Regions from separate parts of the Shewanella sp. 1180_01 genome, predicted to be linked through region 2. Evidence: predicted binding sites of a transcription regulator. Region 2 holds the regulator's gene; the other holds the start of a gene.
The links. Region 2 encodes MetJ, which represses methionine synthesis genes. Its sites were predicted from a motif close to TAGACGTCTAGACGTCTA; they were not measured.
Positions count from the first base shown of each region.

Region 1: msrA (peptide-methionine (S)-S-oxide reductase MsrA) is a predicted target of MetJ. The motif match lies at 1,186-1,203, and genes of this name have one in related genera.

Region 1 is NZ_VXCT01000014.1:56,051-61,305, forward strand. Features, by position in the region: gene pgm (phosphoglucomutase (alpha-D-glucose-1,6-bisphosphate-dependent)) at 1-580, shown strand, start outside; gene msrA (peptide-methionine (S)-S-oxide reductase MsrA) at 694-1,173, opposite strand; gene astE (succinylglutamate desuccinylase) at 1,516-2,550, shown strand; gene FW758_RS10070 (thiamine pyrophosphate-dependent dehydrogenase E1 component subunit alpha) at 2,713-3,891, shown strand; gene FW758_RS10075 (alpha-ketoacid dehydrogenase subunit beta) at 3,895-4,872, shown strand; gene FW758_RS10080 (dihydrolipoyllysine-residue acetyltransferase) at 4,882-5,255, shown strand, end outside.
Region 2 is NZ_VXCT01000073.1:8,327-13,581, forward strand. Features, by position in the region: gene FW758_RS22460 (bifunctional aspartate kinase/homoserine dehydrogenase II) at 40-2,433, opposite strand; gene metB (cystathionine gamma-synthase) at 2,445-3,608, opposite strand; gene metJ (met regulon transcriptional regulator MetJ) at 3,821-4,135, shown strand; gene FW758_RS22475 (sulfite exporter TauE/SafE family protein) at 4,217-4,960, shown strand; gene nrfD (NrfD/PsrC family molybdoenzyme membrane anchor subunit) at 5,066-5,255, opposite strand, start outside.

The DNA.
Region 1 (5,255 bases), on a different contig from region 2:
GCTTATCGATAAAATCTGTGCTTTCCACGGCAAAAAATTACTCGAAGTGCCTGTGGGCTTTAAGTGGTTTGTTGATGGTTTAGCCGAAGCCACCATCGCCTTTGGCGGTGAAGAAAGCGCTGGCGCGGCATTTTTACGCCGTGATGGCACAACGTGGTGCACGGATAAAGACGGCTTCATTTTAGGTTTACTTGCCGCAGAAATTCTTGCGGTAACAGGTAAAACCCCAGGTCAACGCCATCAAGAGCTAGTAGAACAATTTGGCCAAAGTTTTTATAAGCGTATCGATAGCCCAATCAGTCTTGAAAACAAGGCCAAATTTGCGTTATTGAATGCAGAAACCTTAAATGCCACTGTGCTTGCGGGTGAGACAATCGAAAACGTGTTAACCCATGCGCCGGGCAATAATGCGGCCATTGGTGGCATCAAAGTGACTACGGCGAATGGTTGGTTTGCCGCGCGTCCATCGGGCACGGAAGCGTTATTTAAGATCTACGGCGAGAGTTTTATCAGTGAGCAGCATTTAGCTGAAATCATCAAAGATGCGCAGGCATTAATTGATAAGGCGCTGAACGCTTAATGCAGCATTAAGTTTATAAAGTATCAAAAACAAACGCACTCAGATCTGAGTGCGTTTTTGTTTGTGTCTAATGTCAGTTATGAGTAGTTGATCTCATGCTGATTTGACTGTATTTAGTACTCGATATGGCAACTCGGTAAGTTATTCTTATCGATGTAATTTTGGTGATATTCCTCTGCCACATGAAACTGTTGCAATGGCACAATTTCAGTCACGATATGGCGTAATCCCCAACGACCTGAGCGGGCAAAGGCGAGTTTAGAGGCTTCTGCTGCGGCTTTTTGTTCACTGTCATGGAAGAAAATCGTGCTGCGATATTGAGTGCCAATATCTCCACCTTGCATGTTCAGACTGGTTGGATTGTGGTTTTTCCAAAATACCTCGAGCAAGGCTTCATAACTGACCAGGGCAGGGTCAAACTCCACTTGTACCACTTCGGCGTGGCCCGTTTTGCCTTTTTTGACTTCTTCATAGGTGGTCGCACTATTATTGCCGCCCATGTAACCGCAGGTGGCATTCGATACGCCATTCACTTGTCTAAAAAAATACTCTACGCCCCAGAAACAGCCGGCACCAAAGGTTGCTAACGCCATAATTAAATCCAATAGAAGTCTAGATGGCTAAGGATTGTGATAAAACTCGCGCGCAAAAGCAAGCCTCTAGCAGGAATATTTATGCAGGACGATTTTTCGATAAGATGATGGGAAATTTACACTCGGCATCGCAAAGCGCCGCGTTGATCTTATTCCGTTCAAAACTGGGTCCTATGGCGATAAATGTCTGAGAACAGCATTAAAAACATGTGTTAGTATTGAAGCCGCTTTTTAAGGTGCGAGTCAGCCTAACCGCGGTGAGATGAATGCTTGAGTGGTTATGGCTATCTGCATTGATGCTATTGCGCCGTTACTGTTACACACCATTATAAGGAGAATTCTGTGTTACAAGCTCTGTTAGATTCAAAGGATTTTTTAGCGCTCACCTTAGCCCATCCTGAACAGTTCGATAGCGAGTTTTCATTTCGCTTAGGCGACCATACCCAAGTTGAAGTGTGGGATACCGGCGTTATCGTTTTTGAGCCCGCCCAGAATGAAGGAAAAGATGTTGTCCTTTCTTGCGGTATTCACGGTAACGAGACCGCGCCCATTGAACTCTGCAATGGCTTAATTAAGCAGCTTTTACAGCAAAAGATCATTGCTAAACAGCGCACTTTATTCCTGATTGGTAATCCATTAGCGATTAATAACGGCACGCGGATTATCGATGAGAACATGAATCGTCTCTTTAGTGGTGAGCATTCCAATCCTCCGGGATTAGTCAATCCTGAGCGAGTGCGCGCCAAAAAACTCGAAGCCTATATCGACCGTTTTTATACCGCGGTTGCCGATGGTCGTCAGCGCATTCATTATGATCTGCACACGGCGATGCGCGCCTCGAAGCATGAAAAGTTCGCTATCTATCCCTATCGTCCAGCGCGTGCCTTTAGCGGCGAGCAAATCATGTTTTTAGCCGCTAGCGGTGTCGATACGGTACTTTTTCACCACGAACCGACCACGACCTTTAGCTATTTTTCCTCTGAACGCTACGGCGCCGATGCCTTTACTATTGAGCTTGGCAAAGTCTATCCCATGGGGCAGAACGACATGACGCGTTTTATCGCCACCCATGAAATGTTTATGCGCTTGATCACCGCTAAGCCGTTGGAGTTGGATGCATTTGATGCCGATAAGGTTAACTTGTACCAAGTGTGCCGCGTCATCAATAAACATTTCGATGATTTTGAATTTACCTTCGCAACCGATGTCGAAAACTTCAGATCTTTCCCGAAAGGTTTTGTCTTAGCGCGGGAAGGTGGGCAAGAAATTAAAGTGGAACATGAGTTTGAGTCTGTCGTGTTCCCTAATGCCAAAGTGCCTATTGGCAATCGCACTGTGATTTGCCTGATCCCTGCAGTGAATGCGGACGTGCGTTAGGCTTGTAAAGCAATATATACATGCGAGGCAGGGATAACTTGTGGTTTGAGCTATGCCAATGGTTGATAGGTAGTTTACGTTAACGTAATGTTCGTCGGGCATATTCGTATAAACAGACGCATCAAAACGCTTTGGTGCGTAATGAGATAACAAGAGCACAATATGAGCAAAGCAACACTCAACACTGATACAGTGCACCGTGTCGGCTTCTTGGATAAGGCATCGCTACACATTCCTATCCTTCGAATTCTACAAGCCGACGGCACCACTTATGAAACCGCGGTTTTGCCTGTGATAGATGAAACCTTAGCCATTAAAATTTACGATACCTGCGTGTTCACTCGGGTACTCGATGAACGTATGTTAGGTGCCCAACGTCAAGGGCGCATCAGCTTCTACATGACCTGTACGGGTGAAGAAGCGGCGATTGTCGGCAGTGTGGCCGCTCTCGATCAAGAAGACGTTATCCTCGCGCAATACCGTGAGCATGCGGCGTTGCGTTATCGCGGCTTTACCACTGAACAGTTTATGAATCAGATGTTCAGTAACGAGAAAGATCTTGGTAAAGGTCGCCAAATGCCTATTCACTACGGTAGTGCAGCATTGCATTATCAAACGATTTCTTCACCCCTTGCGACACAAATCCCGCAGGCGACGGGTGTGGGCTACAGCTTAAAAATGCAAGGTAAGCGCAAAGTCGCGGTTTGTTATTTTGGCGAAGGCGCAGCATCGGAAGGGGACTTCCATGCCGGTCTAAACATGGCCGCAGTATTGAAGTGTCCAGTGATTTTCTTCTGTCGTAACAATGGCTACGCCATTTCAACCCCAACTGAAGAGCAGTTTGCTGGTAACGGTATTGCGAGTCGCGGTGTGGGTTATGGCATGCACACCATTCGTGTTGACGGCAATGACATGCTGGCCGTGTTAGCCGCAACGCAGCAAGCTCGCGCCTATGCGATTGAGCATAATGCCCCTGTGCTGATTGAAGCCATGACTTACCGTCTCGGCGCGCATTCATCATCAGACGATCCATCAGGTTATCGCTCGAAAGATGAAGAAGCCAAGTGGCAGCAACACGATCCGGTCAAACGCTTCAAATTATGGCTTATCAACAAAGGTTGGTTAGCTGAAGCGGATGATGTGAAACTGCATGAGAAATATCGTGAAGAAGTATTGGCTGCGGTAAAAGTGGCTGAAAAAATTCCTGTGCCTATGCTGGATGAAATTATTGAAGATGTGTACGACAAGCCGACGCCTGTGCTGAAAAAGCAACTCGCCGATCTTAAAGAACATATCAAAAAATATCCGCAAGCCTATCCAAAAAGTGCAGGGAGACTATAAGCCGTGGCTGAAATGAATATGTTACAGGCCGTCAATGAGGCCTTGTCGATAGCCATGCAAGCCGATGAGCGCATGGTGGTTTTTGGTGAAGATGTGGGGCACTTTGGCGGGGTATTTCGCGCCACTTCCGGTCTTCAAGAAAAATTTGGTCGCGATCGCTGCTTCAATACCCCGCTGACAGAGCAAGGTATTGCCGGTTTTGCTAATGGTTTAGCCTCAAATGGCATGACTGCTGTGGCTGAAATCCAATTCGCCGATTATATCTTTCCGGCGTTCGATCAAATCGTCAACGAGTCGGCCAAGTTCCGTTACCGTAGCGGCAATGAATTCGATGTCGGTGGATTAGTGTTCCGTACGCCCTATGGCGGCGGCATCGCTGGCGGCCATTATCACTCACAATCACCCGAAGCTTATTTTACCCAGACACCGGGATTAAAAGTGGTGGTGCCACGTAACCCCGAGCAAGCCAAAGGCCTGTTGTTAGCGTCAATTCGTGACAAAAACCCAGTGATCTTCTTTGAACCTAAGCGTTTATATCGCGCATCGGTTGGCGAAGTACCAGCGGGCGATTATGAAATTGAACTGGGCAAGGCTGAAGTGGTTCGCGAAGGTAAAGACATCACCTTAGTGGCGTGGGGCGCGCAAATGGAAATCCTTGAAAAAGCCGCCGACATGGCCGCTAAAGAAGGGATCTCCTGCGAAATTATTGATTTACGCACCTTGTCACCCTGGGATATTGATACCGTTGCCGATTCAGTCAAAAAGACCGGACGTTTGCTGGTTAACCATGAAGCGCCATTAACTGGTGGTTTTGCCGGTGAAATTGCCGCGACAATCCAGCAAGAATGCTTCTTGTATCTAGAGTCGCCCATCAGCCGCGTTTGTGGTTTAGATACCCCGTACCCACTCATTCATGAAAAAGAATACATGCCTGATGCGTTCAAAACGTTTGAAGCCATCAAAGCATCAGTGACCTTCTAGGAGTCCGGTATGATTAAAGATTTTATTTTGCCGGATATTGGCGAAGGTGTAGTGGAGTGTGAATTGGTTGAATGGTTGGTCAAAGAAGGCGACACAGTCGTTGAAGATCAGCCGATTGCCGATGTCATGACAGACAAAGCCCTAGTGCAAATCCCTGCGCCATTTGCGGGCGTGGTCACTAAGCTGTATTACGCTAAAGGCGATATTGCGAAAGTGCATGCGCCGCTCTATGCCGTACAAATTGAAGCTGCCGTTGACATCGCAGGTGAAGAATCTGCGACTGAACCTGCTGCGACGACTGCAAAAGTGACTGAGTCTGTGGCTGCAACAACTGCCAATACGTCATCTAGTTCATCCGTCAGTATTGAAGAGTTCTTACTACC
Region 2 (5,255 bases):
AAGGACTCAAATGAGTCCTTTAAGCTGCTGAATTTCAGTCTACTCTTGCAAGAGATCGCGACAGATCTGCGTTAGATCCGACTGCACGGCCGCCGCTGTCACTTCGCGTCCGGCGCCCGGTCCACGGATGATCATCGGATTGCCTTGATAGAAGGCACTGCGGATCACAAACACGTTATCGCCGGGGGTCAAATTAGCGTAGGGATGATGGGCATCAATCCACTGCAAACCGACTTCAGCTTTAAGCTCTGGGCCGCTGTTATCTAAGGATGCCACGTATCTGAGCACCTTATTTTGCTCCGCAGCCGCACCGTATTGTTGCAGCAGATCGGCATCTAACTCGGCAATGCGGGCAAGAAATTGATCTAAGGGAATATCGGCCAAATCGGCTGGCACTAATGAGCGCAGTTCAATATCTTCAAGCTCGATTTCAAGGCCAATTTCACGGGCCAAAATGAGCAGTTTACGCTGCATATCACGACCGGACAGATCGTCGCGGGGATCGGGCTCAGTGATACCTAAGCCTCTGGCTTCAATCACTAACTCAGAGAAAGGCTTGCTGGTATCGTATTTCTCAAACAACCAACACAAGGTGCCGGAGAAAATCCCGCCCACGGCTTCAACGCTATCACCGCTGTTACGCAGATCATTTAACGCATGTTGGATGGGTAAACCTGCGCCACAGCTGGCGTTATAACGCCAAAATAAACGACGATTACCCAGTTGCTGCTTTAACTCACGGTAGAAAGGCAGTGGACCCGAGCCCGCGAGTTTATTCGCGCTCACCACATGGATGCCGCGCTCAAATAGCTCTGGATATTGCAGCGTCAAACTGGCGCTGGCACTGATATCTAAGGCCACCAGCTCATCGCAGTTAACCCGTTCTAATTGCTCGAACAAGTGCTCGTACTGCCAAGGCGTAGCCTCGGTATTAAACTCAGTCTGCCACGCGGCAAGATTAATGCCTGTGGATTTAATCAAGGCTTTACTCGAACTGACTAAACCGACTAACTCAACACTGGCTTCGAGTTCATGATCCAGTGATGGCGACACCGACTTAAACAAATCGACCCAGGCCTCACCTATGTTGCCCACGCCGAGCAGCAAGACACCAATGCGTTTACGCGGCCCAGCGCAGCGACGATGAACTTTTTGGGTTAACAGATTCACCTGCGACTGAGGCACTAAAGTCACCAAACTTAAATCGCCGCTGAACAAAGGTTTAGCATCACGGCTCAGTAAACGGGCGAAGCTGCGGCGATAATGCTCGGCATCGGCACTGACTAATGCGACTAAGCCGAGATCGGTATTGATCTGCTGATCGCTGATCCCTAAAGCTTCTGCCTCGGCATCGAGCAATCTTTGCACTTGTTTTTGATTTTCAGCGGTATAGGCAAGCTCAACCCTTTGGTGGGCAGAGGTCCAATGGGCCAATGGCGTTAAACCCGCAGCGATCAATAGATCTAATAAACGAGTTAATTCGCCCGTAAGCTTAAAGCCGAACAGCACGACTGCATTAAGGTTAGTCACCACAGGTGCACTCGCCGACGAACTGTGGGGCGCGATTAAGGTAAAGTCGGTGTGGGATGCATAACTTGAGCGTACCGCTAAACTCACTTCGGTATTAAACAAAGGCTGCAGAGTGCGCGAATGTAATACTGGCGAACCTAAACGCGCTAGGCGATCGGCTTCGGCAAGTGACATGCTTTTCAGTAACTTAGCATCGTTGATTTTATTAGGATCGGCATTGAACACCCCTTCCACATCGGTCCAAATGGTCACGCGCTCGATATCGGCAAGGCTGGCAATCAAGCTGGCGCTAAAATCTGAACCATTTCGACCGAGTAACAAGGTATCGCCGCGCTCGTTAGCGCAGATAAAGCCGGTGATCACTAAGCGCTCATTTGGATGGGCAGCTAATAGGGCTTGTACTTTAGCACGGGATTCTTGTACCCGAATTTGCGGCACAGCGGCTTCATCGGCCACTAAAATTGAACAGGCATCCACATGGCTTGCGGCCACGCCAGATTCGCACAGCAGCGCCGCCATTAAACGTGCCGACCAACGTTCACCAAAGCTCACCACATGGCTAATTTGGTAATCGTTGCGGGTATCTAAGGATAATAAGCTGATAAGCTGCGCTTTATCAGTGGCCAAACGCTCACGCAGATCGCGGGCTTGTTCATTTGATAACAACTGCTCAATCAACCCCTGTTGGTAGCTGATCAGCACTTGTAATTCTTCTTGCCATAGCTGACCCGCATCACGCAGCGCTAATAATTTATACAGGAAATTCGTGCTCTTACCCGCCGCAGAGACCACCACGAGATCATCACTATGACCGTGGGTTAACAGGATATGGGCGACTCGGCGATAACAATCGGCATCCGCTAAACTGGAGCCACCAAATTTATGTAAGTGACAACGTGCCATCTATTATTCCTCTACTGACAAGCCGCAACGGCGGCTAATCCTGCTTGAATATCTGCAACTAAATCGGCGGCATCTTCAATACCCACCGATAGACGCAATAGGGTGTCCTTAATACCCGCCTCGAAGCGCGCCTGCGGCTCCATGGCTCTGTGGGTCATAGTTGCGGGCACGGCCACCAAACTTTCAACGCCACCTAAACTTTCCGCCACGCTAAATAAGCTGAGTGCACTTAAAAAGGCCACCACTTCGGCCTCGCCGCCCTTGAGCTCAAAACTCAGCATAGCGCCAAAGCCCTTTTGTTGCTTGGCGGCAATGGCATGACCTGGGTGATCCGCAAGACCAGGGTAATAAACTTTGCTCACCACAGAGCTTTGCGTTAACACCTCAACAATGCGCTGGGCATTGGCTTGATGTTCACGAATTCGCACCGCTAAGGTACGTAGGCCGCGCAGGGTTAAGTAACTATCAAATGCCGATCCCGTTAAGCCTAACGTGTTCGACCACCAATGTAAGCTTTCGCCAATTTGTGCATCTTTGGCAACCACAGCGCCGCCAACCACATCGCTGTGACCATTGATGTATTTAGTGGTGGAGTGGATAACGATATCCGCGCCTAACAATAGGGGTTGTTGCAATATCGGCGATAAAAAAGTGTTATCGACCACCACCAGCGCGCCGACCTCATGGCTTGCCTTAGCAATAGCCTCGATATCCACCACACGCAATAGCGGGTTAGACGGGGTTTCGAGCCACACCATCTTAGGATTTTGCGCGATCGCTGCGGTTAACGCTTGGCTGTCGGTTTGATCAACCACAATCAGCTTAAACTGGCCTTTCTTCGCCAAATTAGTAAATAAACGGTAAGAACCGCCGTAGCAATCGTGGGGCACCACCAATAGGTCATCAGGGCCGAGCAAAGTGGTCACTAAGGTGATGGCCGCCATGCCAGTGCAGGTCACTATGCCAGTGGCGCCCTTTTCTAATTGCGCTAATGCTTCGCCTAAAATACAGCGTGTTGGGTTGCCTGAACGACTGTAATCGAATTCGCGAGGATTTTTATGACCATCGAAGGCGTAATTAGTCGACAAATAAATCGGTGGCACAACTGCGCCATATTGAGTATCGCTTTCGATACCCTGACGCACTGCCAGTGTGGCTAATTGACGCTCTGCCATGGGTGGACTCCTAAATTCGGTAGACTGATAGAGATGTCTGGACGTCTAAATGTACCTAAGCCCAACGCCATCGTCAATAGGCGTGAAGACGTTTAGACGTCTGAACATAAAGAAATCTGTTTGCAATCACAAAGAAATAGTAGCAATAATTTGACTGTTCTTTGTAAGGGTTTAAAATCTGCCCCGAATTTAGCGTTATAACAGGTGAGTCAATGACTGAATGGAATGGGGAATACATCAGCCCCTATGCTGAACATGGCAAGAAGAATGAACAAGTAAAAAAAATTACTGTGTCTATTCCGCTCAAAGTGCTTAAGGTCCTTACGGACGAACGAACTCGTCGTCAGGTCAATAATTTGCGTCACGCCACCAACAGCGAGCTGTTGTGTGAGGCATTTTTGCACGCCTACACTGGCCAGCCATTGCCTAACGATGAAGATCTGTCAAAAGATAGCCCAGACAGCATTCCCGCCGAAGCCAAGTTGCTGATGGACGAGATGGGGATCGAGTGGGAAGACATGGAATAGCGACTTGTCGCTGGCAAAGTTACATCACAGTGCTCATCAATAGGGATCGTTAACGATCCCTTTTTGTTTATATGGAATCCTATGTTTTCTATGATAGATCCACAGACTCTCGCCTTGGCCTCACTGATTGTATTTCTTGGCGCCTTAACCCAGAGCCTGATTGGGTTTGGCCTAGCGGTTGTCGCCAGTCCTTTGCTGTATATCGTCGATCCGCAGCTCGTACCGGGTCCCGTTATTGCCATGGGATTTACCATCTCGCTACTGACCTTATTCCGGGAACGTGGTCATTTAGAATTCAATGGCTTGCAATATGCGCTTATAGGTCGCGTGCCCGGTGGTTTTATCGGCGCGAGTCTGTTGCTGTTTGCGCCTCAGCCCATACTCGGGTTATCCATCGCCGCCATTGTGGCTGTCGCGGTTATACTCAGCCTGTATAAATTCAGCCTGCCAGTGAATAAGAAAACCCTCTTTGGGGCGGGCGTCGTCTCGGGGATTTTCGGTAATATTGCCGCTATTGGTGGCCCGCCGATGGCGATTCTATTGTCAGGCAAAGACGCTTCGCAGTTTCGTGCCGCCCTGTCGGCCTTCTTCATTTTTAGCTCCACCATAGCTATGGTCATTTTGGCGATCACTGGCTTATTAGAATTGAAGCACCTGTGGCTGTCGTTAATGTTGCTGCCTTCAGTGCTTTTAGGGTATTTAGTCGCGGGGCGATTAGTGGGCAGTGTCGATAAAGATAAAACTAAAATGGCGACCTTAGTCCTATGCAGTATCAGCGCCTTAGTGCTAACGGTGAAATCGGTTATCGAGTTATTGCCCCAATAAGCGTCCTGCTTGTATTGGCAAATCATCTGAAGATTCAAACAATAAAAAAGCACTGACATTGTCAGTGCTTTTCTTTATCTATCAATATCTAAAGCCAGCTTACACTCAGCTTAAATAGCTTTGCCCTGCGTACACAATAAAGTGTCTTAGAGCGAGTACGCCGGTTAAGCTCGCACAAGCCACCATGATCATTGCGCCCTTAGTGTGGCGAGTCGCGGCGGGTAGCAACATGAACAGCAATGGAATACCAAAACCTATACCGACGACGCCTATCCAGAACACGCTTGCCCATAGC